Regions from separate parts of the Streptomyces sp. NBC_01450 genome, predicted to be linked through region 2. Evidence: riboswitches for the same ligand, from Rfam matches in the RefSeq annotation. Region 2 holds a riboswitch; the other holds the start of a gene.
The links. A riboswitch is a leader RNA that binds a small molecule or an ion and turns the genes downstream of it on or off. The one in region 2 is predicted to bind ZMP and ZTP.

Region 1 (14,164 bases), 5.2 Mb from region 2:
AGCGTGCAGCGGTCCGGCTCGAGACCGGCGGCGAGCAGCTGCGCGGTGGCGAGCCGGGTGTTCGCCCGCAGGTCCGCCGGGTCCTGCGGCACGGTGATCGCGTGCAGGTCGACGACCATGTAGAAGGCGTCGTGGGACTCCTGCAGGGCCACCCACTGGCGGACGGCGCCGAGGTAGTTGCCGAGGTGGAACGAGCCTGCCGTGGGCTGGATTCCGGAGAGCACGCGGGGACGATCAGAGGCCATGTTCACCATTCTCTCAGGTGCACCCGGGAGCTCGGGAACAGGTGGGAGCAGAGCACTCCCCGGAGGGGGGACCCGGGCGGATACTCGAGGCAGGTGCCGGGCGGACGGGGGACACGCATGGCGGGCCGAGGCAGACGGATGAGATCGGGGATCGTCGTGTTGTCGGGTGTGGTGCTCGCCGTGGCGGCGGCGCACCCGGCGGGGGCTCTCGCACCGGCCGCGGGGCCGAGAGGGCCGGACATGGCCCTGGTCATCGAGGGCGGCACGGGGCGGACGACCGCGCTGCACTCCGGGGAGCGGGACTTCACAAGGCTGTGGAACCTGCTGACTCCCACCTTCACGGGGACCGAGCGGGTGCCGGACGCGTGGGCGGCGGGCGACTTCCCGCCGGTGCGGGCCACCGTGGTGTGGGGGCTGAGCGGGGTCGGGGGCTGGCCGCAGACCGACAGCGCACCGGGGGGCGACATCGCCATGGCCCGCCAGGACCAGCTGTTCGTGGCCGCGGACGGCACGCCCTGGGTACGCACGGACCCCGCGCCCGATGTGGTCGACGACGACATCCGCTGGCATCGCGTGGCGCGCTCGGTGTACGAGCGGGTGGTCGAGCGGGGGAAGCTGCTCGACGCCGCCGCAAGCGCACCGGGCTCGAAACGGGGTGTCGAGGAGCGTGCGCGGTGGGTGCTGCCCGGGCTGGGCGCGGGTCTGCTCCTCGGGGCCGGCGTCGCCTTCCTCGTACGCCGCGCGGCGGCCCGGCGGGAGGGAGCCGGACCGCCGCGGGAACCACGACAGGAGCTGATCGACCTCTGACCCAGGAGGCCTCTGGACCAGGAGGCCTCTGAACCAGGAGGTGGGTCAGCCGAGGTCGATCTCCGGGTAGAGCGGGAACGGGGCCAGCAGGTCGGTGGCGCGGTGGGAGACCTCGTCGGAGATCTTCGCGTCCAGGACGTGCTGGGCCTTGGACGGGGCGCCCTTGGCGGTGGTGCCGGGCTCGGCGGCGGTGAGGACGCGGTCGATGAGACCGGCGATCTCGTCCATCTCGGTGGTGCCCAGACCACGGGTGGTCAGCGCGGGCGTGCCGATGCGGATGCCGGAGGTGTACCAGGCGCCGTTCGGGTCGGCCGGGATGGCGTTGCGGTTGGTGACGATGCCCGAGTCGAGCAGCGCGGACTCGGCCTGGCGGCCGGTGAGGCCGTAGGAGGAGGCGACGTCGATCAGGTTGAGGTGGTTGTCCGTGCCGCCGGTGACCAGGGTGGCGCCGCGCCGCATCAGGCCTTCGGCGAGGGCGCGCGCGTTGTCGACGACGGCCTGGGCGTAGTCGCGGAACTCGGGGCGGCGGGCCTCGGCGAGCGCGACGGCCTTGGCGGCCATGACGTGCGGGAGCGGGCCGCCGAGGACCATCGGGCAGCCGCGGTCGACCTGCTCGGCGAGGCTCTCGTCGCACAGGACCATGCCGCCGCGCGGGCCGCGCAGCGACTTGTGCGTGGTGGTGGTGACGATCTGGGCGTGCGGGACCGGGTCGAAGTCGCCGGTGAGGACCTTGCCCGCGACCAGACCGGCGAAGTGCGCCATGTCGACCATGAGGGTCGCGCCGACCTCGTCGGCGATCTCCCGCATGATCCGGAAGTTCACCAGGCGGGGGTAGGCGGAGTAGCCGGCGACGATGATCAGCGGCTTGAACTCACGGGCCGACGCCCGCAGCGCCTCGTAGTCGATGAGACCGGTGGCGGGGTCGGTGCCGTACGAACGCTGGTCGAACATCTTTCCTGAGATGTTCGGGCGGAAGCCGTGGGTGAGGTGGCCGCCCGCGTCCAGGGACATGCCGAGCATGCGCTGGTTGCCGAAGGCCTGACGCAGCTCGGCCCAGTCGGCCCCGGAGAGGTCGTTGACGTTGCGGACCCCGGCCTTCGCGAGGGCCGGGGCCTCGACACGCTGGGCGAGGACGGCCCAGAAGGCGACCAGGTTGGCGTCGATGCCGGAGTGCGGCTGGGCGTAGGCGTGCTCGGCGCCGAAGAGCTCGCGGGCGTGCTCGGCGGCGAGGGCCTCGACGGTGTCGACGTTGCGGCAGCCGGCGTAGAAGCGGCGGCCGACGGTGCCCTCGGCGTACTTGTCGCTGAACCAGTTGCCCATCGCCAGCAGGGTGGCCGGGGAGGCGTAGTTCTCGGACGCGATCAGTTTGAGCATGTCGCGCTGGTCGGCGATTTCCTGGCCGATGGCGTCGGCGACGCGGGGCTCCACGGCCCGGATCACGTCGAGGGCGCTGCGGAAGGCGGTGGACTCGGTGGAGAGGGGCTCGGGCATGGAAGGCCTCCGGACGTGGCGTTCAGCGTTCACGAGTCGGCCCAGGCGCACGGCACACAGTTCACGAGCCGCTCCCCGATGGTCGATCCCATCCCAGCGCGCCAGTCACGGCCCGCCGCCAGCCTACCGGGCGCGCCGGATCGCCGGGTTCCGGCGTCCACCATGCGAGCGACGATAAGAAGGGGGCCACGAGCCCGCCCCTCCCCGTGCGGCAGCGATCCCCGCGCTGCAGGAAACGGAGATCCCGTGACCACCACCGAACGACTCATCGCCTCCGCCGACGCGCACGGCGCGCACAACTACCACCCGCTGCCGGTCGTCGTGGCGACGGCGGACGGGGCCTGGATGACGGATGTCGAGGGCCGCCGGTTCCTCGACCTGCTGGCCGGCTACTCGGCGCTCAACTTCGGTCATTGCAACCGGCGGCTCATCGACGCGGCCCGGGCGCAGCTGGAGCGGGTGACGCTGACCTCGCGGGCCTTTCACCACGACCGGTTCGCCGACTTCTGCGCGCAGCTCGCGCAGTTGTGCGGCATGGAGATGGTGCTGCCGATGAACACGGGCGCGGAGGCGGTGGAGACCGCCGTGAAGACGGCCCGGAAGTGGGGGTACCGCGTCAAGGGCGTCCCCGACGGCCGGGCGAGGATCGTCGTGGCGAGCGACAACTTCCACGGCCGTACGACGACGCTCATCAGCTTCTCCACGGACGCGGAGGCCCGGACGGACTTCGGGCCGTTCACGCCGGGCTTCGACATCGTGCCGTACGGGGACCTGGCCGCGCTGCGGGCCGCGGTCACCGAGGAGACGGTCGCGGTGTTGCTGGAGCCGATCCAGGGCGAGGCGGGCGTGCTGGTGCCGCCGCCCGGCTACCTCGCCGGGGTGCGGGAGGTGACGCGGGAGCGGAACGTCCTCTTCGTCGCGGACGAGATCCAGTCCGGTCTTGGGCGCACGGGCCGCACCTTCGCGTGCGAGCACGAGGACGTGGTGCCGGACGTGTATGTGCTGGGCAAGGCGCTCGGGGGCGGGGTCGTGCCGGTGTCGGCGGTGGTGTCCAGCAGGGAGGTGCTCGGGGTGTTCCGCCCCGGTGAGCACGGGTCGACGTTCGGCGGGAACCCGCTGGCCTGCGCGGTGGCCCTCGAGGTGATCGCGATGCTGCGGTCGGGCGAGTACCAGCGGCGCGCCACGGAACTGGGTGACCATCTGCACCGGGAGCTGGGGCTGCTGACGAGCACGGGGCATGTCACGGCGGTACGCGGGCGGGGGCTGTGGGCGGGTGTCGACATCGCCCCCGAGTACGGCACGGGGCGCGAGATCTCCGAGCGGCTGATGGACCGGGGCGTCCTGGTCAAGGACACCCACGGGGTCACGGTCCGGATCGCCCCGCCGCTGGTCATCAGCAAGGAGGACCTGGACTGGGGGCTGGCTCAGCTGCGTGCGGTGCTGGGCGCCGAGTGAACGCCTGGAGGATCACGTGGGGTGGGAAACCTGTCCCGGGAAGATCACGTGGGGCAAGAAGCGGGCGTACTCGTCGGTGATCAGCCCGGACGACTCGCGGATGCCGAGCCCCGCCGACTCGTCGTCCACGACCCAGGCGCCCAGGACGACGTGGTTGCCGTCGAACGTCGGCAGCGGAGCCAGCTCCTGGTAGCAGCACGGCTCGTCCTCGCGTACGACGGGAGCGGCGCCCGGCGCGTGCACGGTCACCCCCGCGCCCTCCCGGCCGAGGAGGGGCTTGGCGACGTACCCCTTGGTGGCGGCCAGCTCCCGGGGGCCGTCGAGGTGGGCGGGGAGGAGGTTGGGGTGGCCCGGGTACAGCTCCCAGAGGACGGCGAGGAGGGCCTTGTTGCTGAGGAGCATCTTCCAGGCGGGCTCGATCCACAGGGTGGTGCCCGTACCGCCGCCGTTGTCGAGGGTGTCCAGGACGTGGTCGGCGAAGCGGTCGGTGGTGAGCCACTCCCAGGGGTAGAGCTTGAAGCAGCTGCGGATGAAGCGGAGCTGGTTGTCGACGAAGCGGCCGGAGAGGGGGTCCCAGCCGATCTCCTCCACCGAGATCCAGTCGGTGTCGAGGCCCGCCTGCTCCGCCGTCTCCTTCAGATACGCGACGGTCATGAGGTCCTCGCCGAGTTCGTCGGCGGCGGAGTGCGCGAAGTAGAGGGGGCTGCCCGGTGGGAGGAGGGCGGCCTGCTTCTTCCAGGCGGCGACGAGGCGTTCGTGGAGGGAGTTCCACTGGTCGGCGCCGGGGAAACGGTCCTCCATCCAGAACCACTGGGGGCTCGCCGCCTCGACGAGGGAGGTCGGGGTGTCGGCGTTGTACTCCAGCATCTTGGCGGGGCCCGTGCCGTCGTACCGCAGGTCGAACCGGCCGTAGACGGAGGGGAGTTCGTCGCGGCGCCGCCAGGCCTCGGCGACCGCCCGCACGACGCGCGGGTCGGTGATGCCGAGGTCGGCGAAACGGTTCTCCTTGACGATGTGCTCGGCCGCCGCCAGGCACATGCGGTGCAGTTCCTCGACGACCTCCTCCAGCGCCTCCACCTCCGGGAGCGAGAAGGCGTAGTACGCGCTCTCGTCCCAGTAGGGGCGCAGGGAGTCGTCCGGGTAGCGGGTCAGCGGGTAGATGAGGCCCTGGTGCTCGACGGTCTGCTGCCAGCCGGGGCGGGGCTCGATGGTGCGGCGTTCCATGGCGTACGGGTCCGATCGGTGCGGGGCGCGTCCTACAGGTGTGGTGACGTAGGGGACGCTCAGCCGCCGGAGCTGCCCTTGCCGCTGCCGAAGCCGCCGCGGTCGACGGAGTGATGGCTGCCGCCGCTGGTGCTGCTGCCGGATCCCTTGCTCGCCTTGGTGAACGAACCGCCGTCGACCCAGCCGCTCTTCTTCTTGCCGCCGTAGTACCAGCCGCTGCCGACCGAGGTCTTGGTGGTCTTGCAGTTCTTGTCGGCGACGACCTTGTAGCCCTTGGCCGAGGTGTAGCTGTCGCGGTCGACGCAACGCTTGTCGGGGTCCGAGGAGCAGGCGGTGAGAGCCGCCGCGAGAAGTCCCATGCCGCCGAGTACGACCGTGCCCGAGCGCAGTTGCCGTCGTGTGTCTGCCATCTTCTGTCCCCCGTTGTCCTGACCGTGCGTATTGCTTGGCGCAAGCGATCAGATTAGAGACCCATTGGGCAAGGTGGGTGAGGCCCCCCTTCGATTCGGCGTCCCCTACAGTCACTTCGTGCTCTTTGGAATGGTGTGCGCACTTGGTGCGGCGGTCTGTTTCGGTACGGCGACGGTGTTGCAGGCGATCGCCGCGCGGGCGGCGGCCGACAGCGGCGGCTCGGGCGGGGACGCGGCGCTGCTGCTGCGGGCGCTGCGGCAGTGGCGGTATCTCGCGGGCCTGGCGCTGGACGGGCTGGGCTTCCTGCTGCAGATCGCGGCACTTCGCTCCATCCCCATCTACGCGGTCGGGGCGGCGCTGGCGGCGAGCCTCGCGGTGACGGCGGTGGTCGCCGCGCGGCTGCTGCACGTGCGGTTGAGCGGGATGGAGTGGGCCGCGGTGGGGGTGGTGTGCGCGGGGCTCGGAATGCTCGGGCTGGCGTCCGGCACGGAGGGCGGCGAGGCCGGGTCGACGGCCCTCAAGTACTGGATGCTCGGGACCGCCGTGGTGGTGCTGCTGCTCGGTCTGGTGGGCGGGCGGATGTCCGGGCGGGGGCGGGCGCTGGTCCTCGGACTGGGCGCCGGGTTCGGGTTCGGGGTCGTAGAGGTCTCGGTACGGCTGATCGACGACCTGGCGCTCGGGCCGCTGGTCCGCAATCCGGCGACGTACGCGTTGCTCATCGGCGGAGGAGCCGCGTTCATCCTGCTGACCTCGGCGCTGCAGCGCGGCTCGGTGACGACGGCCACGGCGGGGCTGGTCATCGGCGAGACCATCGGACCGGCGCTCGTGGGCGTGATCTGGCTGGGCGACCGTACGCGCGAGGGCCTGGCCTGGCTGGCCGTGCTGGGATTCGTGGTCGCGGTGGCGGGGGCGTTGGCGCTGGCACGGTTCGGAGAGGCGCCGGTGGAGGAGGGGTGACGGGGCGACGGGGCTGAGCCCGGGAGTGACCGACTCAGGCATCCGGAACAGCCACATCCAGCCATACTCCTCTTCGGAGCAAGGCCCACAACGCACAACCTGGGGAAGTCCGAGCGGCGGAACCGCTGATCACGGCAGCGTCGGCAGCAGCCGCACCTCGGCTTCGGGGAGCTTGGCCCACCAGTGGTGGTAGCGGCTGTAGACCGCCGCTTCGCGCTCTGCGAGCAGCGTCGTCAGGGACCGGGCCTCGGTGGCGAGTCCGTCCCAGACAGCGGGCGGGAGGGGACGGAACGCGGTGGCCTCGATGCCGCCGTCCACCGGCCGCCACACACCGGCGACGTAGCCGTCCACCAGCAAGGTGGGCAGTACGTCGCCGTTGTTCCGGATCACCACGGAGCGGTAGGCGGGGGGTATCACCCGGCTGCGGTCGGCGTAGGCCAGCAGAATGCTGTCCCACATCGCCATGAGCCGGGGCGGCGCGGGGGTGTCCGCGGGCGGCCGAAGGGCTCCTGGCAGGTCGTACAGCGTGACGCCGTCCGGCCCTTGGAGCTGCTCGACGGCGCCGTCCAGAGCGCGGAGCGCCGCACGGACAGGTGCCCGCTGCACCATGGCGAACTGCCCGACGTCCGCCACCGACGCGGGCCCGAACCCCGCGAGATAGCGCAGGATCAGGGTCCGCAGCGCCTCCGGGTCCACCTGCCGCCCCGTGGGCACGGGCCCGGTCCCGGCCGCGACGAAGGACGCTTTGACACCGAACGACCACGGCGCGCCCGTCGGGGCATGGTGCAGCGGCGCGTACGCCTTGAGCCCCCACCACGCCCCGTCCTTCTCCTCGGAGCCGAGTCGCTCCTCGACCCATGCACTCATTTCGGCCGCGGTCCGCGGGCGGGCGGCGAAGGCCAGCAGCTCCGCCATCACCGCCTCCGCGTCCGCCGGCGTGCGCCTCCCCGCAGCGAAGCGGGACCCGAGGCGAGAGCCGTACAGGACCGGTTGCATCGCCGCACGGAACATCTGGTAGTCCTCGGCGTGCACAGCGTGCAGGGTGATCCGCATCAAAGTCGCCTTGACCACCGAGCGCCGGGTGAAGGCGGCATCCAGTTCGGCCGGGTCGAAACCGGAGAGACGATTCCAGAGTGCGAGATACGGCGAGGCCGGTTGCTGCGCCTGAAGCGCGACGATGCGCCGCACTCCGTCGGGGACGGACAACGGCTCCCGCTCCAGCAGTAGTTGGCGGCTGAGGGTGGCTCGGTTGAGCTCGCGCGCGGTCATCTTCACGACGCGGGATTCTGCCGCACCCCGGGCGGGAGAAGCCGGGCGCAGCCCCCTCCCTGGAGACCGTTTCGGCCGCGCACCCCTCCCGAACTCAGGCCATCGCCTCCACGATCCCGTCCCACAGCCTGACCCTCGCCTCGAGGGCCAGCGTCGCTGTCTCCACCGCCTCCTGCCAGCGCGTGTCGTCCGTGCCGCAGAGGTCGGCGACCATCTGCATGGCCATGGGGGTGTGCTCCTCGCCGTCGACCTCGATATGTCGGGCCAGGTAGTCGCAGAAGAGCGGGAAGCGGTCGGTGCCCTCCTTGTTGATGACCTGATCGAACATGTCGGGGATGAGGTCCTCGCGGGAGAAGGCGAACGCGGCGGCCCGACAGTGCAGCGGCCGGTCCGCGATGATCTCGAAGGTCGTGCGGACGAACTCGACCGCTGGGGCTGGGACTTGGGCGACGCGGAGTGCCGAGGGCACGTCGTGGCCCTCGGTGACCAGGGCGAGGAAGGTGTCGATCCTGGTCACGTCGGCGTCCGCCTCGGTCATGCCCGCGCGATACAGCTCGAAGTGGCTGGTGAAGCCGCCGTTCAGCTCGTCGCTCTCCTCGACCAGGACGATGTCGTTGATCAGGCGCCGGCTGACCTCCGTGCCGCGCGGCACCCAGGGGACGTCGACACAGGTCAGTTCCCGTTGGAGGGACTTCAGGAGTGACATGAAGTCCCATACCGCGAACACATGGTGTGCCATGAACGTCGCCATGTCCTCCCGGCTGTTTATCCGCTGGTAAATCGGGTGCGTGGTGACCTCTTTACGGGCGGGTTCGATCACGGAACGCGCCCGCTCGATTCCCTCGTGGTTCACGTTCCAGTCGTACCTGGACATGGGATCTCCTTCTTGGGGACGGATGGGGGGACACCTCGGCGGTGGATGGCGATCGTGCAGCTTTACCGAGGGACCTCGCAAGCACTTTCTAGAATTACGGGAGAGTTACCAGGAGTATCGATCGACAGAAGATGTCAAGATAACTGAAAGGTAAACAAACGGTCACGATCCGGACACTCGAAAAACTTCGTTGAATATTTGAACGCGCTGTATGCGCTTTCCGTACTCGGTAGCGTGACCAGGAATCCCGTAACCGTCACCGTGGCGTATCACGTGATCCCGGGCCGCGAGACCGACTTCCACTCCTGGGGGTGGGCCGTACTGCGGGCGAGCTCGCGCGAACCTGGCTTCCTAGGGGGTGGTGTTCTTGCCGACGGAGAGGCGGAGTGGCATGTGGTCTACCGCTTCGACAGCGAGGGGTCGGCCCTGGCCTGGGAAGACTCGATCATCCGGGCGCAGTGGGCCACCCGCGCGGACCCGTTCGCCCGGGAGACGGGGCGCCGCAGCGTGCGGGGCTCCAAGAGCTGGTTCGACGCCCAGACCGGCGCACCGAAACCGCCGGCCGCGCCGCTCCCGCCCGCGAAATGGAAGCTTTGGTTCGTGAATATGAGCGCGGTCTTCCCGCCGGTTCTCTTATTCAATCTGCTCGTGATTCCGTATCTCGGAGGTCTCAATCCGCTGATCCGTACGCTGCTGCTGTGTCTCTGCGTGACGGCCCTCGTCACGTGGATTCTCATGCCGCGACTTCAGCGATTCTTCAAGAAATGGCTGTACCCACCGCTCCAGGCACTCCGCGGACGTCACAAAAGACGGACCGCGTAGGCCCGAGAACGATCAAAGGGAGGTGGGCGGGTGAAGACCCTGCTCATCGACAATTACGACTCGTACACGTACAACCTGTTCCAGCTGATCGCCGAGGTCAACGGCGAGGAGCCGGTGGTGGTCCTCAACGACGCCGCCCCCGACGGAACAGACGGAAGAATTCCGGATCTCTCGGAATTCGACAATGTGGTGGTGTCGCCAGGACCGGGGCACCCGGCCGAATCCCGTGACTTCGGGATCAGCGCCAGAGTGCTCGCGGAGTCCACGATCCCGGTGCTCGGCGTCTGCCTGGGCCACCAGGGCATCGCGCTCGGGGAGCGGGGCCGGGTGCTGCCCGCCCCGGAGCCCCGGCACGGGCATCTGTCGAGGATCCGGCACGACGAGCGGGACCTGTTCCAGGGGCTGCCGCAGCACTTCACCGCGGTCCGCTACCACTCACTGTCCGTGCACGAGCCGCTGCCCGGGACGCTGGAAGCCACGGCCTGGTCGGAGGACGGCGTCCTGATGGGGCTGCGGCACCGCACCCGGCCGCTGTGGGGCGTGCAGTTCCACCCGGAGTCCGTCCTCACCGAGTACGGCCACCGGATGCTCGTGAACTTCCGCAACCTCACGGCGCGCCGCGCCCGTAAGACCCGTACGAAGAACACCGCGGTCACCCCGTCCGCGGCGGCCTTCCCCGCCCCGGCCCCACCCTCCCGCCCCGCGCGGACCGTCCGCCCCGCCCACCGGCTGCACACGCGCCGCATCGCCACCGCCGTCGACGCGGAGGCCGCCTTCACCCGGATGTACGCCGCCTCCCCGCGGGCGTTCTGGCTGGACAGCGCGCGGGTCGAGGAGGGGCAGTCACGGTTCTCGTTCTTCGGTGACGACTCCGGGCCGCTGTCGGAGTTCGTCCGGTACGACGTCACGAGCGGCCGCTGCGAGATCGAGCGGGCCGGGCGGCCGCCGCGCAAGGTCCGGGCGAGCGTCTTCGACTACCTCAAGCGGCAGTTGGCGAACCGCCACGTGGACGCCACCGGACTGCCCTTCGACTTCACCGGCGGATACGTCGGCTACTTCGGGTACGAGACCAAGGCCGACTGCGGCTCCCCCAACCGCCACCGGGCCGAAACCCCGGACGCCTGCTGGCTGTTCGCCGACCGGCTGATCGCGGTGGACCACCAGGAGGGCTTCACCTACGCCGTCTGCGTGGCCGAGGACACCCCCCAGGCCACCCGGGAGGCCACCGACTGGCTCGACGGCGCGCTCGCCCAGCTCACCTTCGTCGGCGCCGACCCGCAGCCCTTACCGCCCGCGCCCGTGTCGGCCGAGCCGGACCTCGGCGCCGCCGAGCCGTGGCTCGTCCGCGACCGGGACACCTACCTCGCGGACATCGAGGCCTGCGCGCGGGAACTCCACGCGGGCACCAGCTACGAGATCTGTCTGACCAACGCCGCCCGGCTGCCCGCGCCGCCCGACGCGTACGACTTCTACCGGGTGCTGCGCCGCGTCAACCCGGCGCCGTACGCGGCCTTCCTGCGGTTCGGCGACCTCGACGTGGCGAGCGCCTCCCCCGAACGCTTCCTGCGGATCACCCGGGGCGGCGTCGCCGAGGCCCGGCCCATCAAGGGCACCGCTCCCCGGGGCTCCACCCCGCAGGAGGACGCGGCCCTCAGGGACGCGCTCGCCGCCGACGCCAAGACCCGCGCCGAGAACCTGATGATCGTCGATCTGCTCCGCAACGACCTGGGCCGGGTCTGCCGGACCGGGACGGTACGCGTCTCCCGGCTCATGGCCACCGAGACCTACGCCACCGTGCACCAGCTCGTCTCCACCGTCGAGGGCCGGCTGCGCCCGGACACGGAAGCGGTGGACTGCGTCCGCGCCTGCTTCCCCGGCGGCTCGATGACCGGCGCGCCCAAGCTGCGCACCATGGAGATCATCGAGACGCTGGAGACCGAGGCGCGCGGGGTGTACTCCGGGGCCCTCGGCTACCTGGGGTGCAGCGGCGGCGCCGACCTCAACATCGTCATCCGTACCGCCGTACTCGCGGACGGGCTGATGCATCTGGGCGCGGGCGGCGCGATCGTCCTCGACTCCGATCCGGCCGCGGAGTACGACGAGATGCTGCTGAAGACGGCGGCGCAGATGCGAGCCCTGCGGGAGCACCAGGAAGCCACCCCGACAGGGGTGAGCGCCCGTCGGGCGGACACCCCCCGCCGCGCCGCCGTAGAGGAGCCCGCCCGGTGACGATCCCCACCTCCACGCCGACTCCGCAGTCGCCGACCGGCACCCACGCGGACGCCGAAACCCCCGGCAACCTCGCCACCCATCTCGCCGCGCTCGCCGAGCGGCGCGGCTGGGGTGAGCGGGTCGCCTTCCACCAGGGCCACCGGGCCTGGACGCACGGCGAGGTGCACGAGCTCGCGGGCCGTGCGGCCAGTGTGCTCGCCGCGCACGGCGTGGGGGCGGGCGACCGGGTGCTGCTCGCGCTGCCCGACTCGATCGCCTGGGTGGCGGCCTTCCTCGCCACCGCCCGGCTGGGAGCCGTCGCGGTCCTGGTCAACCCCGAACTGCCTCCGGCCGACCACGCGTTCATGGCCGAGGACGCCAAGGCCGTGCTCTGCGTGACCGGGCCGGGCCTGGAGGACCGCTTCACCGACCGCGTGCGTCTCGGCGCCGATCAGCTGATGGCGCTCACCGCCGCGGCCGAGCCGGCCGCCGCCCAGCCGGTCGACGCGCACACCCCGCTCTACGTCCAGTACACCTCCGGCACCACGGGCCGGCCCAAGGGCGTCGTGCACTGTCACGGCGACCCGAAGACGTACCACGACCTCATCGGCCGTCGGCTGCTGCAGATCACTCCCGACGACGTCACCCTGTCGGTGTCGAAGTTGTACTTCGCGTACGGCTTCGGCAACGCCTTCGTCTTCCCGCTCTTCTCCGGCTCGTCCGCCGTCCTGGTGGACCGGCGTCCGAACCCGGCCGCGGTGGACGAGTTGGTCGCCCGGCACCGGGTCACCCTGCTCTACTCCGTGCCCTCCGCGTACGCCGCCCTCGTCGCCGACCGGGGCAGCGGCCACGTGGCCTGCTTCGCCTCCGTACGTGCCGCGGTGTCGGCCGGGGAGGGCCTGCCCGAGGGGCTGGGGAAGCAGGTCACCGATCTGCTGGGCGCGCCGGTCCTGGAGCAGATCGGCTCCACCGAGGCCGGTCACGCGTTCTGCGCCAACAGCCTCGAGCACAACCACCCGGGCACGGTGGGCCGTCCGGTCCCCGGCTTCGAGGTGGAACTGCGCGACGGCGCCGGCGTGCCGGTGGAGGACGGCGCGGAGGGCGAACTCTGGGTGCGCGGGCCGACGCTGACGCCCGGCTATCTGAACCGGCCCGAGGAGACGGAACGCACCCTGGTCGGCGGCTGGCTGGCCACCCACGACCGGGCGCGCCGCGAGGAGGACGGCAGCTACCGGCACCTGGGACGCACCGACGATCTGGAGATGGTCGGCGGGATCACCATCTCCCCGCTGGAGGTGGAGGCCGTACTGCGGGCCCATCCGGCGGTGAAGGAGGTCGCGGTCGCGGCCATGACCGACTGGCGCGGCTTCAGCCGGCTGCGGGCGTTCGTCGTCCCCGTCTCGCCCCTGCCGCCCGGCCTCTCGGGGTTGTCCGGTCCGTCCGGTCTGGAGACCGAACTCGTGGGCCTGGCGCGCGAGCACCTCGCCGCGTTCAAGGTCCCCAGAGTCATCAGCTTCGTCCCGTCACTGCCCCGCACCGCGACCGGAAAGCTCCGCCGCCACCTCGTCCGTCAGGGCGCCTGGTGACCACGGCCACAACCGCAGCTACGGCCATGTCCACAGCTACAACCACAGCCACAGAAGGGAACGGGCACATGCGACAGCAGCAGCCCCTGCTCGCCGACCGCGGTTTCTACCTGGGCCCGATGTTCCGGCACGCGGCGGACCGCCACGGAGCCGTCTTCGTGACCCTGGACCGGCCGCTGGACGTGAACCCGGGTCTTGGGGTCGACCTCAGCTACTCGGTACTGGCCGAGGTGGTCGAGGAGCTCTCCGGACGGCTGTGGGAGGCCGGAGTCCGGCCCTCGGAGGAGGTGGTCGTCCACAAGACGGACAACGTCGACATCGTCCTGCTGACCTGCGCCGTCTCCCGCATCGGGGCCGTGCCCGTCCTTCTGTCCCCCGCGCTGGCCGGTCCGGTGGTGGGCCGGCTTCTCGAACGGCTCCACCGACCGTGGCTGATCACCGACAGAGCCAAGCTGGAAGGCCCGCTGGAGGACGTCGACGTCTCCACCCTCGTACGCCGCACGCTCACCGTGGACGACGCGCCGGGGGCCGAACCCCTGGAGAAGTACGCCGGGGCGGACACCCCCTCTCCCGTCCGGCTGCATCCGCGCGAGCCCGCCCTGATCACCCACAGTTCGGGCACCACCGGTCTGCCCAAGCTCGCCGTGCACTGCGCGAACACCATGTGGAACCGGCTCGTCCCGCAGAAGGCGATGGGCTGGCCCACCCGTGGCGAGACCGCCGCGCTGCACATGTCGTTCGTGCACTCGCGCTTCTACCATCTGCTCGGCGTCCTGCTGCACTTCGGCAGCCCGCTCGTGCTCATCACCGAC
Region 2 (14,164 bases):
TCGCCGTGGCCCCCGAGCCGGGCGGTACCGGAAGCCGCCGACTGCTGCTCACGGCACCGGACTCGGGGACCCTGCACTACGCGCTGGTCACGAACGGGGCGACGGCTCCGTCCGCCGACCTGCTGAGCGCGGCCCGCTCAGAACTGACCTCGTGGGCCGCGACGGCGGTCAACTAGTCGAAGAACCGGTCCAGTTCGCCTCCACATGGCCGAGGCGAACACGCTGGGGATGGTCGCCGACCGGCACCGACACCGTCTTCTGCCCCGTGGCGAAGTCGATGGCGGTGACCTGGTCGGCGCCGCTCTCGGAGACGATGCAGTCCTTGCCGTCACCGCTGACGGTCGCCCAGTACGGCTTCGAGGCGGTGACGAGCGGACCCTCCTGGAGGGTGGTGCGGTCGACGACGGTCGCGTAGTCGTCCATCGTTCCCGCGACACACAGCTTGGTGCCGGAGGGGTTCATCGAAATTCCGTGGTGGCGCGAGTCGTTGACCCAGGTGGTGCGGTCCGTGCTGGTCGCCGGGTTCATCGGCAGGGTCTTCACCCGGGTGATCCGGTCGGTGGCCACGTCGTACTCCAGGAAGCCGTTGAAGAACGACACCTGGAAGTACAGCTTGGACTCGTCGGGGCTGAAGACGGCGGGCCGGACCGCGTCGGAGAAGTCGGTGAGGCCGATGGCGTCCAGCCGCTGGCGCATGTCGATCACCTTGACCTGCTTGTAGGTGGTCGCGTCGACGACGGTGATGTGCCGGTCGCCCTTCGTCCAGTCCTGCCAAGGGGCGTCGAGCGAGGTGTTCACATCGCCGATCGCCATGTTCCAGATGTACTTGCCGTCCCGCGTGAAGATGTTCTCGTGCGGCTTGTCGCCGGTGCCGAAGGAGCCCAGCTGCTTACCGGTGTTGATGTCGAGCACGTGCACGGTGTTCGCGGTCGACGCGGAGACCGCGACGCGGGTGCCGTCGGGGGAGACGGCCATGTGATCGGAGCGGTAACCCGACACGGGGAAACGCCAGTTGATCTTGTCGGTGGCGAGGTCGATCGAGACGACATCGGCGAAGCTGGGGCGGGAGACGACCACCGACTTGCCGTCGGGCGTGGAGTACATGTCGTCCACGAGCTGGTCGTGGCCCTCGCCGACGCCGTTGCGGATGGCCAGGAAGTAGATCCACTTGATCGGATCGGCGTTGATCTCCGCCATCCGTGCGTCCTTGTCCGGGACGACGTTGATCCGGCCGATCTTCGCGAAGTCACCGGTGGACTTGATCACGTCCGCGGTGCCGTCCCAGTTGTTGCCCACGAACATCACTTCGCGCAGGTCGGCTGCGGCGGCCTGCGCGGCGCTCTGCGCGGAGGCCGCGGTCGCCGTACCGCCGAGCGTGAAGGTGAGAGCGACGGCGGCGGCGAGCGTACAGAGGTGCCTGGGTCTGAGGACAGACATGGTGGGTCCCTTGTCGTAGGCGGGGGGTGCGGGCTCCGAAGACTCTGAACACGACTGAGTTCAGAGGTGACTTACTGGAAAGTAAGGAGGGGGCGCCCCTCTCCACAAGGGTCCGTGCACGACAAAATCGTCCTAGGGGCGAACGGTTCGTCCCAGTGGCGAGGGGGGAACACGTGGCGGGCAGGCTCAAACAGCCGACCGGCCGTTACGGAGGCAGGACCGCCGCGGAACGGCAGGCCGAGCGGCGCTCGCGCTTTCTGACCGCCGCGCTCCAACTCTTCGGCGACGGCCCGGGGTTCAGATCCACGACCATTGCGGCGCTGAGCGAGGCGGCGGGACTGTCGACGCGTCAGTTCTACGAGGAGTTCCGCACCCTCGAGGACGTGCTGGCCGCCCTCCACCTCCAGGTCAACGACTGGGCCGAGGAGGCGGCCCTCGCCGCCCTCACCGACGCGCAGGACCTGCCGCTCGCCGAGCGCGCCACCGCGATCTTCCGCGCCTATGCCGCGAACGTGACGGCGGACCCGCGCCGCATCCGCATCACCTTCGTCGAAATCATCGGCGTCAGCCCGCGCATGGAGGAGCAGCGGCTCGCCCGCCGGGCCCGCTGGGTCGAGTTCATCTGCGCCGAGGCGAACGCGGCCGCCGCCCGAGGTGAGGCGGTGCCGCGCGACTACCGGATCGCGGCCGCCGCCTTCATCGGCAGCGTCAACGGCCTGCTGCACGACTGGCGCGCCGGCTGGGTGGACGCGACGCTCGACGAGGTGGTCGAGGAACTGGTCCGACAACTGCTGGGGATCCTGCGACCGGCGGGATGGTGCCCGGAGCCTCCGTGACGTGACCTCGCCGTGGGTGCCGGTCGAGAGTCGAGGTGTCCCCTCGAACCCGGCGGTGAGCCCCTGGAGATCCACCGCCGGGCTCGGGACCGCGCGCCGTTCCCGTTCCCACGGCGCGGCGGGGCCGCCTCCGCGCGCGACCGTGGGCTTGCGCGGTCCGAGGGCCCAGGGGTGGAGATGTGAACACGGTTGCTCCCTGGGCACCGTCCGTCCTGTCCGACCGGGACCCGCCGCGTAGTCGTGTGCGTGCCGAACATCGCGCCTTGGTCGGTACGAGGACGACATCAACAAGTTCCGCGGCGAAGCGCACCGCATTCTGGATGAACTGGGTGGTGAAGAGCCCTACTTGTCGGTGATGCGGAATCTGGTGGACGACTCGTCCAGGATGCTTCTGCGCGCCGGTCTCGCTCCCGAGGTCACCGTCGGCTGACCGAGACGACGGTCATCAGGGTGAGAGCGGTACCGAGGAGGAACCCGGCACACAGGCGTCGACGCAGGGCGTGGTACGTCGCCTCGTATTCGGCGCGCAGTTCCCGGCCGCGTCGTGCCGTCCGTTCCCAGGAGCGGCGGGTGAGGGCCAGGTAGGTGTCCGTGAAGCGTTCCTCGAGCTCCTCGCGTTGGGTGTCCGTCAGCCACGCCAGGGAACGGCTGAGACGAGCCGCTTCCGCCCGGCCCTCGGCCTTGGTGGCCTCGATGAGCAGATGGCCCTCCAGTTCGTCGATGAGTGCCCGCGGGGCCGGCGGGCGGTCGTCCATGGTCGTCATCGCAGTTCCTTCCGGGGCGTCTCCAGCTGCGCGGCCGCTGCCGTGATCTCCGGGTGGTGCAGGTCGAAGGCGGGGGACTCGCTGCGGATGCGCGGCAGGGTGAGGAAGTTGTGGCGCGGCGGCGGGCAGGACGTGGCCCACTCCAGTGAGCGGCCGTATCCCCACGGGTCGTCGACCTCGACCTTCTCGCCGTACTTGGCGGTCTTCCAGATGTTGTAGAAGAACGGCAGCAGGGAACTGCCGAGGAGGAAGGAGAAGATGGTCGAGAGGGTGTTGAGGGTGGTCAAACCCTCCACCGCCAGGTAGTCGGGAATGCGGCGCTGCATACCGTTCGCACCCAGCCAGTGCTGCACCAGGAACGTGCCGTGGAATCCGACGAACAGCGTCCAGAAGGTGATCTTTCCGAGGCGCTCGTCGAGCATCTTGCCGGTGAACTTCGGCCACCAGAAGTGGAATCCGGAGAACATCGCGAACACGACCGTACCGAAGATCACGTAGTGGAAGTGCGCCACCACGAAGTACGAGTCCGAGACGGGAAAGTCCATCGGCGGCGAGGCGAGCATCACACCGGTCAGACCACCGAAGACGAAGGTGATCAGGAAGCCGGTGGCCCACAGCATCGGGGTCTCGAAACTCAGCGACCCCTTCCACATCGTTCCGATCCAGTTGAAGAACTTCACACCCGTCGGTACCGCGATCAGGAACGTCATGAAGGAGAAGAACGGGAGCAGTACGCCACCGGTGACGTACATGTGGTGCGCCCACACGGTCACGGACAGACCGGCGATCGAGATCGTCGCGGCGATCAGGCCCATGTAGCCGAACATCGGCTTGCGGGAGAACACCGGGATGACTTCGGAAATGATGCCGAAGAACGGCAGCGCGATGATGTACACCTCTGGATGGCCGAAGAACCAGAAGAGGTGTTGCCATAGCAAGGCTCCGCCATTTGCGGCGTCAAACACATGCGCACCGAATTTTCGGTCCGCCTCCAGCGCGAACAGGGCGGCGGCGAGCACGGGGAAGGCCAGCAGTACCAGGACACCCGTGAGCAGCACGTTCCATACGAAGATCGGCATGCGGAACATCGTCATGCCGGGGGCGCGCATGCAGATGATGGTGGTGATGAAGTTGACCGAGCCGAGGATCGTGCCGAAACCGGAGAGAGCCAGACCCATGATCCACATGTCGGCGCCGACACCCGGTGAGCGGACCGCGTCCGACAGCGGCGCGTACGCGAACCAGCCGAAGTCGGCCGCGCCCTGAGGCGTCAGAAAACCGCCCACGGCGATCAGCGAGCCGAGGAGATAGAGCCAGTACGCCAGCATGTTCAGCCGAGGGAACGCCACGTCGGGCGCGCCGATCTGCAGCGGCATGATCCAGTTCGCGAAACCGGCGAACAGCGGCGTCGCGAACATCAGCAGCATGATCGTGCCGTGCATCGTGAACGCCTGGTTGAACTGCTCGTTCGACATGATCTGCAGCCCAGGCCGGGCGAGCTCGGCGCGCATCAGCAGCGCCATCACCCCGCCGACGCAGAAGAAGCCGAACGCCGTGACCAGATACAGCGTGCCGATCGTCTTGTGATCCGTGGTGGTCAGCCACTTCACCGCGGCGAATCCAGGACGCCGCGCACGCGTGGGAAGGGCTGCGGGTGGCGTCGTGACTGTGGTGCTTTCCATGCCCCGCCTGTGTCCGGCGCCGGGCCCGCTGTCACACTTGAGTGAAGCGACGAGCGTCACACCGACACCTGTGACGATCGCGCACCTGCCGGACACATATGGACCATGAGCAACGACGAGACCTTCGCCGCTGCCTATCGCGAGCACTACTGGGCGGTCAGCCGCTATGTGGCGAGGCGACTGGACGGCCGGAGCAGTGATGTCGAGGAGGTGGTGGCGGAGGTCTTCACCGTCGCCTGGCGGCGCCGGTCCGACCTTCCGCCGTTCCCGCTTCCCTGGCTGTACGGGGTGGCACGCCACTGCCTGGCCAACGCCGTACGCGGTTACGGGCGCCGCCGCAGGCTCCTCGACCGGCTCGGCAACGACGAGAGCGCGCACGGCAGACAGATCGTCGACAGTCCCGACTCGTCGTCGCCGGGCGACTGGGTGCACGAGGCGCTGGCCCGGCTCTCCCCGGCCGACCAGGAGGTACTGCGCCTGACGGCCTGGGAGGAACTCGGCGTCGACGAGGTCGCCGTCGCCCTCGGCTGCGGCACCCGCGCCGCGACCATGCGCCTGCACCGCGCCCGCCGCCGGCTCAGAGCCGAGATCGACCGTATGCACGTCACCGTGGCCGCTGGCACCGCCCCGCCCGGCCGCGACACCTCGAAGGAGCACGGCCATGGCTGACGAACTCGACATCCTGCGCCGTGCCAACCCGGTGACCGCCGCCGACCCCCGCTTCCACGACCGCCCCCTCGACCAGCACGCGGAGCGTCGCCTCAACCGACTGCTGCACGGCGAACGGGACAGCGGGCGCCCCCGCCCGCTGCGCCGCTGGGTCTGGAGCGTCGCCGGCGCGGCCACCGTAGGCGTCGTCGTCCTGACGCTCACGCTGTCGGGATCGACCACCACCCCGGCCGTGGCCGCACCCCGCCCGCTGATGGTCGAGGCGGGCTCCACACCCGTACCCCTGGACCGGCTCGCCGACGCGGTGGCGGCGTCCGGCGGCTCGCTGCGGCTCGTCCAGGGCACCCACGTACAGACCTGGAGCATGGGCATGGGGCCCGGGGCCCGGCCGCCGATCACCGTCCCCGAGGAACGCGTGGTCCGCTGGAAGGCCGACGACAGCCACACGGAGCTCGTCGTGGCGACCGACCCCCGCCACCCGGGCAGGCCGGTCCTCACCGACGCCGACCCCGCCCCCCGCACGGTCGAGGACGGGCACGTCCTCAGCAGGCAGACCTACCCGCCGAGCTGGAGCGACGCCCCGCCGGTGGCCCCGCCGCCGCGCGACGCCGAGCGGCTGCGCTCCTACCTCGAGGAGATCGACCTCAGGGGGGCGATGGACACCTCCGGACTCCTCGACGCCGTCGGCGAGTTGCTGAACAACTGGACCCTCGGCACCCGCGAGGACGCCGCGCTGGTCCGTGTCCTCGCCGACGCGAAGGGGCTGCGCCCGGCCGGAGCGGTCACCGACCGGCTGGGCAGGCAGGGGCAGGCGTACGTGTACGACGACGCCGCGCACTCCACGCGACGGATGCTGATCCTCGACCCGAGGAGCGGCGCCGTACTCGGGATCGAGGACACCGTCACCAAGGACGATCCCGAGTACGGGGTCAAGGCCGGGGACGTGATGTCGTACAGCGCGTGGATGCGCTGAGCGGCCCGAAGCCCGGTGAGCGGACCGAAAACGCCGCAAGCGACGTCGAAATGCCTTACCGGAGGCCGAGTTGGCGCTCGGCCCCGGTCACGGTCTGCTCCAGCAGGACCGCGATCGTCATCGGGCCGACACCGCCCGGCACCGGCGTGATCAACCGGGCCCGCTCGCGGGCGGTGTCGAAGTCGACGTCGCCGACGTTCCCGGGGTTGTAGCCCGCGTCGATCACGACGGCTCCCGGCTTGATGTCCTCGCCGCGGATCAGCCGGGGCCGGCCCACGGCGGCCACCACGATGTCCGCCTCGCGCACGACCGAGGAGAGACCGGTCGTCCGCGAGTGGCAGTAGGTCACCGTCGCGTCGCGGCCGAGCAGCAGCATCCCGACCGGCTTGCCGAGGATCGCGCTGCGCCCCACCACGACGGCGCGCCTGCCGGCCGGGTCGACGTCGTACTCGTCGAGGAGTCGCATGATGCCGCCCGGGGTGCAGGACACGAAGCCCGGCAGCCCGAAGCTCATCGCCGAGTACGAGCTCAGCGTCACCCCGTCGACGTCCTTCTCCGGCGCGATGGCCTCGAACGCGGCGCGCTCGTCGATGTGCGGCCCGACGGGGTGCTGGAGCAGGATGCCGTGCACGGCCGGGTCGCCCGACAGCGCCTTCAGCGTGTCGACCAGCTCGGCCGTGGTGGTGTCGGCGGGCAGGGCGACGTGCCGGGACTCGATGCCGGCCTTGTGGCTGCGGTTCTGCTTCATCCGGACGTAGGTGACCGAGGCGGGATCCTCGCCGACCAGCACCGTCGCGAGACACGGTGCCGTCCCCGTGCGCCCGGTGAGTTCGGCCGCGCGCTTGGCGGTCTCTTCCACGATGCGGCGCGCGAGACCCGCGCCGTCCATGAGCTGGGCCTGGGACATGAGCTACTCCTGAGCGTCGCCGACACAATCGCCCAGGCGCGCGGCAAAGACCCGTTCGTCAGGCCGCTCCCCGGTGGTACTCCACCTCAGCGCCAGTCACGGCCCGCGACCAGAGTAGCTCGTACGATCAGCGGCCCGAGTCGGCGGCAGCGGCCGCGTCGAGCAGGCGCGTCGCACGTTCCCAGCGATCGCCGGTCCTCAACTCCCTTGCCGTGGCGCTGAGTTCGTGGCGCAGTACGACCGTACCAAGGGTAACTGCGGTGCTCGTCAGGGCAGCGAAATCAGTCATCAGGAAAACCATCCACAAGAAAACTGTTTACGGAGAGGCGCATGGAAGACGTGAAGGCGGGAGAGGCGAAGGTCGTGCACGGGCAGGCCTCGGCGGCGGACTCGGTCGACCGCCACGTCGCGGTCTGGGCGAAGGAACTCGACTGGATGGACCCGGTCAAGGAGGAGATCTTCGTCAGGCTCGCGATCCTGGCTCGGCGGGCGGCTCAGGCCCGCCGGGACATGCTCGACTCCGACGGGCTGCAGCACTGGCAGTTCAAGGTGCTGCTGATGCTGCGCAGACTCGGGCCGCCCTACGCGGCGAGCCCCTCGCAGCTCGCCGACATGCTCGGGCTGACCCGCGGCGCCCTGTCCGCGCGGCTCGGCCCGCTGGAAGGGGCGGGGCTGATCGCGCGTACGCACCACACGGCCGACCGGCGTCGCGTGGAGGTGCGGCTCACCGATGCCGGATACGCCGCATTCGAACAGCAGGCGGTGTCGGAGGACCGGGGTGAGAACGCACTGCTCGCAGTACTGACCCCAGCAGAGAAGCTGACGCTCGCAGACCTGCTGCGGAAACTGGTCGTGGCAGCCGACGCCGCTGCGGGCGCGAGCGGCCCATCGCGGCCTTCGCCGAGAAGGTCCAGGTCAGGCGAGAGTTGATCTGGACCTTCGGCCAGTTCCTTCCTACTCGTCCCATGCCTGCAGCAGCGTGTGTTCGACGATCTTGCCGTCGCGCAGCGAGACCATCGAGCTGGCGAGTACCCGCACGCCGTCCGGGTACTGGCAGGACTCGGTGAACGCGACGTGGTCGCCCTGGACGACACACTCTTCCAACTTGTGTGTCATGTCGCGGCTGTACACGTCGTTGAGCATCTCGGCGATCTCGCGTCGACCGTGTTTGACCATCGGGTGACTCGGCTGGGTATTGCGGTCGACGATGGTCATTTCCGCGTCGTCCGCGTAGAGCGACAGGAGATCCGCCGCATTGTGTCCTTCTATGCCCCGGCGTAGCGCTTCGGTGTCGAAGGCGGGGCCTGCCATGGTGCCCATGTCGACCTCCTTGGAAGGCCGCGGTCCGCCACCGAGGGGACCGCGAAGGGCCTCTCTACCGAGAGTGCTCTGCCCCACCGTTCACGGCAAGCCCAGCCGATGCGATGCGCCTCTCGGGTGAGGAGCGGGGGACAGCCGTGACCGTGCGCCGTCCGGGACTGTTGCTGCAAGCATGATCTCAACACGACGTATGGTCGCCGCCGTTGGTCTCGCCGTCGGTGTGACGGGCCTTGCCGCGCCGATGGCGTCCGCGGCCGCCGCCGAGGCTCCGGCCGCGGGGAAGCTGAACCCGATGACCCAGCTCGACGCGCTCGCCGCCAGTGGCATCCCCGCGGAGCACCAGGCCGACATCCCGCGGGTCGCCGACCAGCTGGCCGGACTCAACCGCCTGAACGACCTCAACCAGTTGCGCCAGGTCACCGACCTGGTCGCCCCTGTCACCGGACTCCTCCCGGGCCTCCAGGCCTAGGACCTGTCTTCTGGATCAGGTCTTCTGGATCAGGCCTGGGCCTGTCCCAGCCCGTGTCCGCCGCCGGCATCCCGTGCCGGGGGCGGATACGGGTCGGCGGCGGTCGAGTGAAGGAAACCTCACATGGAGAACGCGCGACGGTCCGCTCTCCTCAGCCCGCCGTCGCGAGGAACTGGGTCGCGGCCAGCTCCGCGTAGAGGGGGTCCCCGGCCACCAGTTCCCGATGGGTGCCCACGGCGCGTACGCGGCCCGCGTCCATCACGACGATACGGTCGGCCATCGTCACGGTGGACAGCCGGTGCGCGACCACCAGGACCGTGGTCGTACGGGCCACATCGGCGACCGTGTCGCGCAGCGCGGCCTCGTTCACCGCGTCGAGCTGTGAGGTCGCCTCGTCCAGGAGCAGCAGGCGGGGGTGGCGCAGCAGCGCGCGGGCGATCGCGACGCGCTGGCGTTCACCGCCGGACAGCCTGGTGCCACGGTGCCCGACGAGCGTGTCCAGGCCGCGCGGCAGCCGGGCGACCAGCCCGTCGAGCCGGGTCGTCTTCAGCACCCGGGTGACCTCGGTTTCGTCGGCCTCCGGATTGCCGAGGAGCAGGTTCTCGCGCAGGGAGCCGGACAGGACCGGGGCGTCCTGCTCCACGTACCCGATGGCCGACCGGAGCCGGGGCAGGTCCCACTCCTCCAGCGGGCGGCCGTCGACCGTGATGACGCCCGCCTCGGGGTCGTAGAATCGCTCGATCAAGGAGAACACGGTGGTCTTGCCCGCGCCGGAGGGGCCGACGAACGCGGTCATACCGCGGGCCGGGACGGCGAAGGTCACGCCGTGGTGGACGTACGGCAGGTCGTCGGCGTACCGGAAGCGGACGTCGTCGAAGGCGAGTGCGGCCGGTGCGGAGCCGGGGGCCGGCAGCGGCGCGGGCAGGGCGTCCGGTTCGGCGGGCAGCCGCAGCGCCTCCTGGATGCGGGCGAGCGCGGCGGCGCCGGTCTGGTACTGGGTGATCGCGCCGACGACCTGCTGGATCGGCGACATGAGATAGAAGACGTAGAGGAGGAAGGCGACCAGCGTGCCGACGTCGATCGCGCCGGTCGCGACCCGCGCGCCGCCCACCGCCAGGACCGTGATGAAGGCGATCTGCATCGCCAGCCCGGCCGTGTTGCCCGCGGCCGCCGACCACTTGGCGGCCCGTACGCTCTGCCGCCATGACTCCTCGGCCGCCGCGTGGACGGTCTGCTCCTCCCGGTGCTCGGCACCCGACGCCTTGACCGTGCGCAGCGCGCCGAGGATCCGCTCCAGCGAGGCGCCCATCACGCCGACGGCGTCCTGCGCCTGCTTGCTGGCCCGGTTGATGCGCGGCACGATCACGCCGAGCACCGTCCCCGCACACAGAATCACCCCCAGAGTGACGCCGAGCAGCACCACGTCGACCAGGCCCATCATCACCACCGTCGCCACCAGGGTGAGACCACCGGTGCCGATGCCCACGAGCGAATCGGTGGTGACCTCGCGCAGCAGCGTCGTGTCGGAGGTAATACGGGCCATCAGGTCGCCCGGTTCACTGCGGTCCACCGCCGGTATCCGCAGCCGCAGCAGATACGAGGAAAGAGCGCGCCGCGCGCCGAGCACCACCGACTCGGCGGTACGCCGCAGTACGTACGAACCCAGCGCCCCCACCGCGGCGTTGGTGACCACCAGTGCCGCCATGCCGATGAGCGCCCGCCCGATCGGCCGGTCGTGCGACAGGTCGGTGATGAGCCCCCGCGCCACCAGCGGCAGCACCAGGCCGGTGGCGCCGGTCGTCAGCGCCAGCAACGCGCCTGCCAGCAGGGCCCATCGATGCGGTCGTACGTACCCGAGAAGCAGCCGCCAGGCGGGCGGTCCGGCGTGCGGCTCAGCGATGCTCACGGTGCTCCTAGCGGGAGTTCGGTGCGGGGCGTTCAGGCTACGTCGGCGCGGCCCCCGGACGGGAACGGGTGGCCCGCCGCGCAGGGCGTCCGCGTCGCGGACCATGGCGAGCGTCAGCGGGGCCCGTCCTTGTCGGGCGGGCGGTCGTCGAGCACGCGGACCAGTACCTCGCCCGGGCCCGGTTCGCAGTACGTCGCGTTTTCGGAGCAATCTCCAGTGCCTTTACGGAACCGTACTTGTTCGACCCGTTGACACTTCGCGCCCTGCCTACTTAGAGTCACGCCATCGTTCCGAACGTGTGACGACATTTCGAACGGTTGAAAGGCAACTTCCTTGCGCATCACCGGAGTCGGTACACACGTGGACGTAACGTCGCGGCGCAACCTGGCGTGCTTTCAGACACGCGCCGGCAACGGGATCGCGATCATGAGCGTCGGCAAGACCCGGAAGCCCCGGGCCGGTCGGCGCACCCATCGGCGATCTGTGAGGCACCAAGGCTCCTGAGCATCGACCTCGCCCATGCGATCGACGGCTTGACCAGCCGTCACATCACGCAGATCCATGGGCAGTTCACTCCCGTGGAGACGCGCACCCAAGACCCTGACGACCTCGGCGGCCATGTGCGGATCCACAAGGTCGCCGGGCTGATCCGCCGCGGCGCACCGCTCCACCTGAAGGTCACGCTGTCCAGGGCGGCCGAGATCCACCCGTACGTCGCCATCTGCGGGTACCTGAGCCTGGACACGGCACGGCCGGCTCGCGCTCGACCCGCTCGCCGGCTGCCCGGCCCGCTCCACCGCCACTTCCCCACAGGCATCAGTTACGCCGTCTCTCAACGACGAGAAGAACAAGGAACGATCACCATGCACAACCGCAGAACCGTCCTCGCCGCCATTGTCGGAGCTGCCTCCTCCGCCCTCACCCTGTCCGCCTGCGGCGGCGAGAGCAGCACGGGCAGCTCCAAGGGCGGCACCATCGGCATCGCCATGCCGACCCAGGCCTCCGAGCGCTGGATCACCGACGGCAAGAGCATCGTGAAGAACCTGCAGGGCAATGGGTACAAGGCCAAGCTGGTCTACGGCGAGAACGAGCCGGCAACCCAGGTCTCCCAGATCGAGAACCTGATCACGCAGGGCGTCAGTGCGCTGATCATCGCGGCCATCGACAACACGTCGCTGACCAAAGTGCTCCAGAAGGCGGCCGACGCCAAGATCCCGGTGATCTCCTACGACCGGCTCATCCTCGGCACCAAGAACGTGACCTACTACGCCTCCTTCGACAACGAGCAGGTTGGCCGGCTCCAGGCCCGCTACATCATCGACCAGCTCGGCCTGGAGAAGGGCAAGGGCCCGTTCAACATCGAGCTGTTCGCCGGCTCCGCCGACGACAACAACACCAAGTACTTCTTCAGCGGCGCGTTGCACCTCCTGCAGCCGTTCCTGGACAGCAAGCAACTGGTCGTCCAGTCCGGTCAGACCGCGCTCAAGCAGATCACCACCCTGCGCTGGGACGGTGCCACCGCGCAGAAGCGCATGAACTCCATCCTCGCCACGACGTACAAGAGCAGGACGGTCGACGCGGTCCTGTCGCCGTACGACGGCATCTCCATCGGCGTCCTGGCAGCGCTGAGGGCGTACAACTACGGGTCCGTCAGCAAGCCCCTTCCGGTCATCACGGGGCAGGACGCCGAACTGGCCTCGGTGAAGTCGATCATCGCGGGTCAGCAGTCGCAGACCGTCTACAAGGACAGCCGCCAGCTCGCCGAGGTCGCCGCGAGCATGGTCGACGACGTGCTCAACGGCAGGAAGCCGCAGCTCAACGACACCAGGACCTATGACAACGGTGCCAAGGTCGTGCCCGCCTACCTGCTGCAGCCCATCAGCGTCGACAAGACCAACTACGACAGCGTTCTGGTTGCGACCGGCTACTACACCGACGCCGAGCTCAAGTAGCCGTACGACACCGGCGGAACGGTACGAGTAGAGCCCCCGTCGTCCGGCGGCTCTACTGTTCGGTGAGGCCCTCGGTCGTGATGAACAGCGGGTCGATGGCCGGGTGGGGCATGGACCCGAATGGGTTGGCGGCCGCCGGAGCGGGAGGCGAGCACGTCGTGCCGGCGGGCGTCGTCGCGCGGTGTGCCCCCGGGCACGCGTCGGCCGTCGAGCCACACCAGGTGGGCAGGACCTCGGGCGCATGCGGCGCGATCCGCTCCGGATGCGGCCCCTGGAGGGGCGGATACGTGGGCGCACCATGTCTTTCGCCCACCAGGCGGTATCGCGGCAAGGGAGCCGCTGCGCCGTCCACATGTACGCCGCGGCCGGCGCGCTGAGACCCCCACCCGAGGGGGATCCGATGAACCTGGATGAAGTCCCGTACGAGCGCCGCAAGTTGTCGGCCGTTGACGCGGGCAGTTCCTTGAAGGACATGACCGGAACGGACGGGGCGGTTGCCGGCGTCTCGGCACTGGTGCCGGTCGTCGGCTTCACCATCGCCGGCTGGCAACGGCGTCGCAGACGAGCTCTCGCTATCACCTTGGTCGCGGTGCAGGCGGCGAGGGTCTTCACTATCCGCCGTAGCCGCCGCGGAGGGGCTCTCGCTGCGCGCGTGTCTCACCCGTCTCGCTGACACGCCGCTGACTCCGGCCGAGCGGGTCGAAGAGAGGGGCCGGCACCATGGTGCCGGCCCCTCACACATCAGTAGCGGGGACAGGATTTGAACCTGCGACCTCTGGGTTATGAGCCCAGCGAGCTACCGAGCTGCTCCACCCCGCGTCGGATTCCTCTACCCTACGCCACTTATTCGGGCCTCGAGACCATGATCGGACGCCCGCCGCAGAGGCGGGCTGGCGGCTGGCCATTGACCGCCTGCGCACGCCACCTGGCGTTCTACCGGTCGGTTACCGGCGGGTCACACCGTAGGGTCGGTTGACGAACGTCGATCTACGGAAGGGTTCACCACCATGGCGCAGGAAGTACGTGGCGTGATCGCCCCGGGCAAGAACGAGCCGGTGCGCGTCGAGACCATCGTCGTGCCGGATCCGGGGCCTGGAGAGGCCGTCGTGAAGATCCAGGCGTGCGGGGTCTGCCACACCGACCTGCACTACAAGCAGGGCGGCATCAACGACGACTTCCCCTTCCTGCTCGGCCACGAGGCGTCCGGGATCGTGGAGTCGGTCGGCGACGGTGTCACGGACGTGGCTCC

Region 1: linked by a shared signal. The riboswitch ahead of OG568_RS21210 (glycine hydroxymethyltransferase) and the one ahead of OG568_RS44245 (bifunctional 5,10-methylenetetrahydrofolate dehydrogenase/5,10-methenyltetrahydrofolate cyclohydrolase) in region 2 are both predicted to bind ZMP and ZTP.

Annotation. Positions count from the first base shown of each region.
Region 1 covers NZ_CP109480.1:4,761,945-4,776,108, forward strand. The annotation lists gene trpS (tryptophan--tRNA ligase) at 1-245, opposite strand, end outside; gene OG568_RS21205 (hypothetical protein) at 384-1,052, shown strand; gene OG568_RS21210 (glycine hydroxymethyltransferase) at 1,098-2,594, opposite strand; ZMP/ZTP riboswitch at 2,576-2,662, opposite strand; gene rocD (ornithine--oxo-acid transaminase) at 2,790-3,998, shown strand; gene OG568_RS21220 (glutathionylspermidine synthase family protein) at 4,011-5,222, opposite strand; gene OG568_RS21225 (hypothetical protein) at 5,282-5,632, opposite strand; gene OG568_RS21230 (DMT family transporter) at 5,763-6,590, shown strand; gene OG568_RS21235 (winged helix DNA-binding domain-containing protein) at 6,720-7,865, opposite strand; gene OG568_RS21240 (DUF3050 domain-containing protein) at 7,954-8,733, opposite strand; gene OG568_RS21245 (hypothetical protein) at 8,941-9,555, shown strand; gene pabB (aminodeoxychorismate synthase component I) at 9,586-11,784, shown strand; gene OG568_RS21255 (AMP-binding protein) at 11,781-13,352, shown strand; gene OG568_RS21260 (class I adenylate-forming enzyme family protein) at 13,421-14,164, shown strand, end outside.
Region 2 covers NZ_CP109480.1:9,912,285-9,926,448, forward strand. The annotation lists gene OG568_RS44210 (cellulase family glycosylhydrolase) at 1-176, shown strand, start outside; gene OG568_RS44215 (YncE family protein) at 169-1,437, opposite strand; gene OG568_RS44220 (TetR/AcrR family transcriptional regulator) at 1,611-2,273, shown strand; gene OG568_RS44225 (hypothetical protein) at 2,690-3,037, opposite strand; gene ctaD (aa3-type cytochrome oxidase subunit I) at 3,034-4,719, opposite strand; gene OG568_RS44235 (RNA polymerase sigma factor) at 4,825-5,388, shown strand; gene OG568_RS44240 (CU044_5270 family protein) at 5,381-6,361, shown strand; gene OG568_RS44245 (bifunctional 5,10-methylenetetrahydrofolate dehydrogenase/5,10-methenyltetrahydrofolate cyclohydrolase) at 6,417-7,268, opposite strand; ZMP/ZTP riboswitch at 7,292-7,378, opposite strand; gene OG568_RS44250 (hypothetical protein) at 7,396-7,557, opposite strand; gene OG568_RS44255 (MarR family winged helix-turn-helix transcriptional regulator) at 7,599-8,198, shown strand; gene OG568_RS44260 (nuclear transport factor 2 family protein) at 8,223-8,588, opposite strand; gene OG568_RS44265 (hypothetical protein) at 8,761-9,057, shown strand; gene OG568_RS44270 (ABC transporter ATP-binding protein) at 9,209-10,963, opposite strand; gene chvE (multiple monosaccharide ABC transporter substrate-binding protein) at 11,827-12,915, shown strand; gene OG568_RS44280 (hypothetical protein) at 13,316-13,588, shown strand; tRNA gene OG568_RS44285 (tRNA-Met) at 13,661-13,734, opposite strand; gene OG568_RS44290 (S-(hydroxymethyl)mycothiol dehydrogenase) at 13,923-14,164, shown strand, end outside.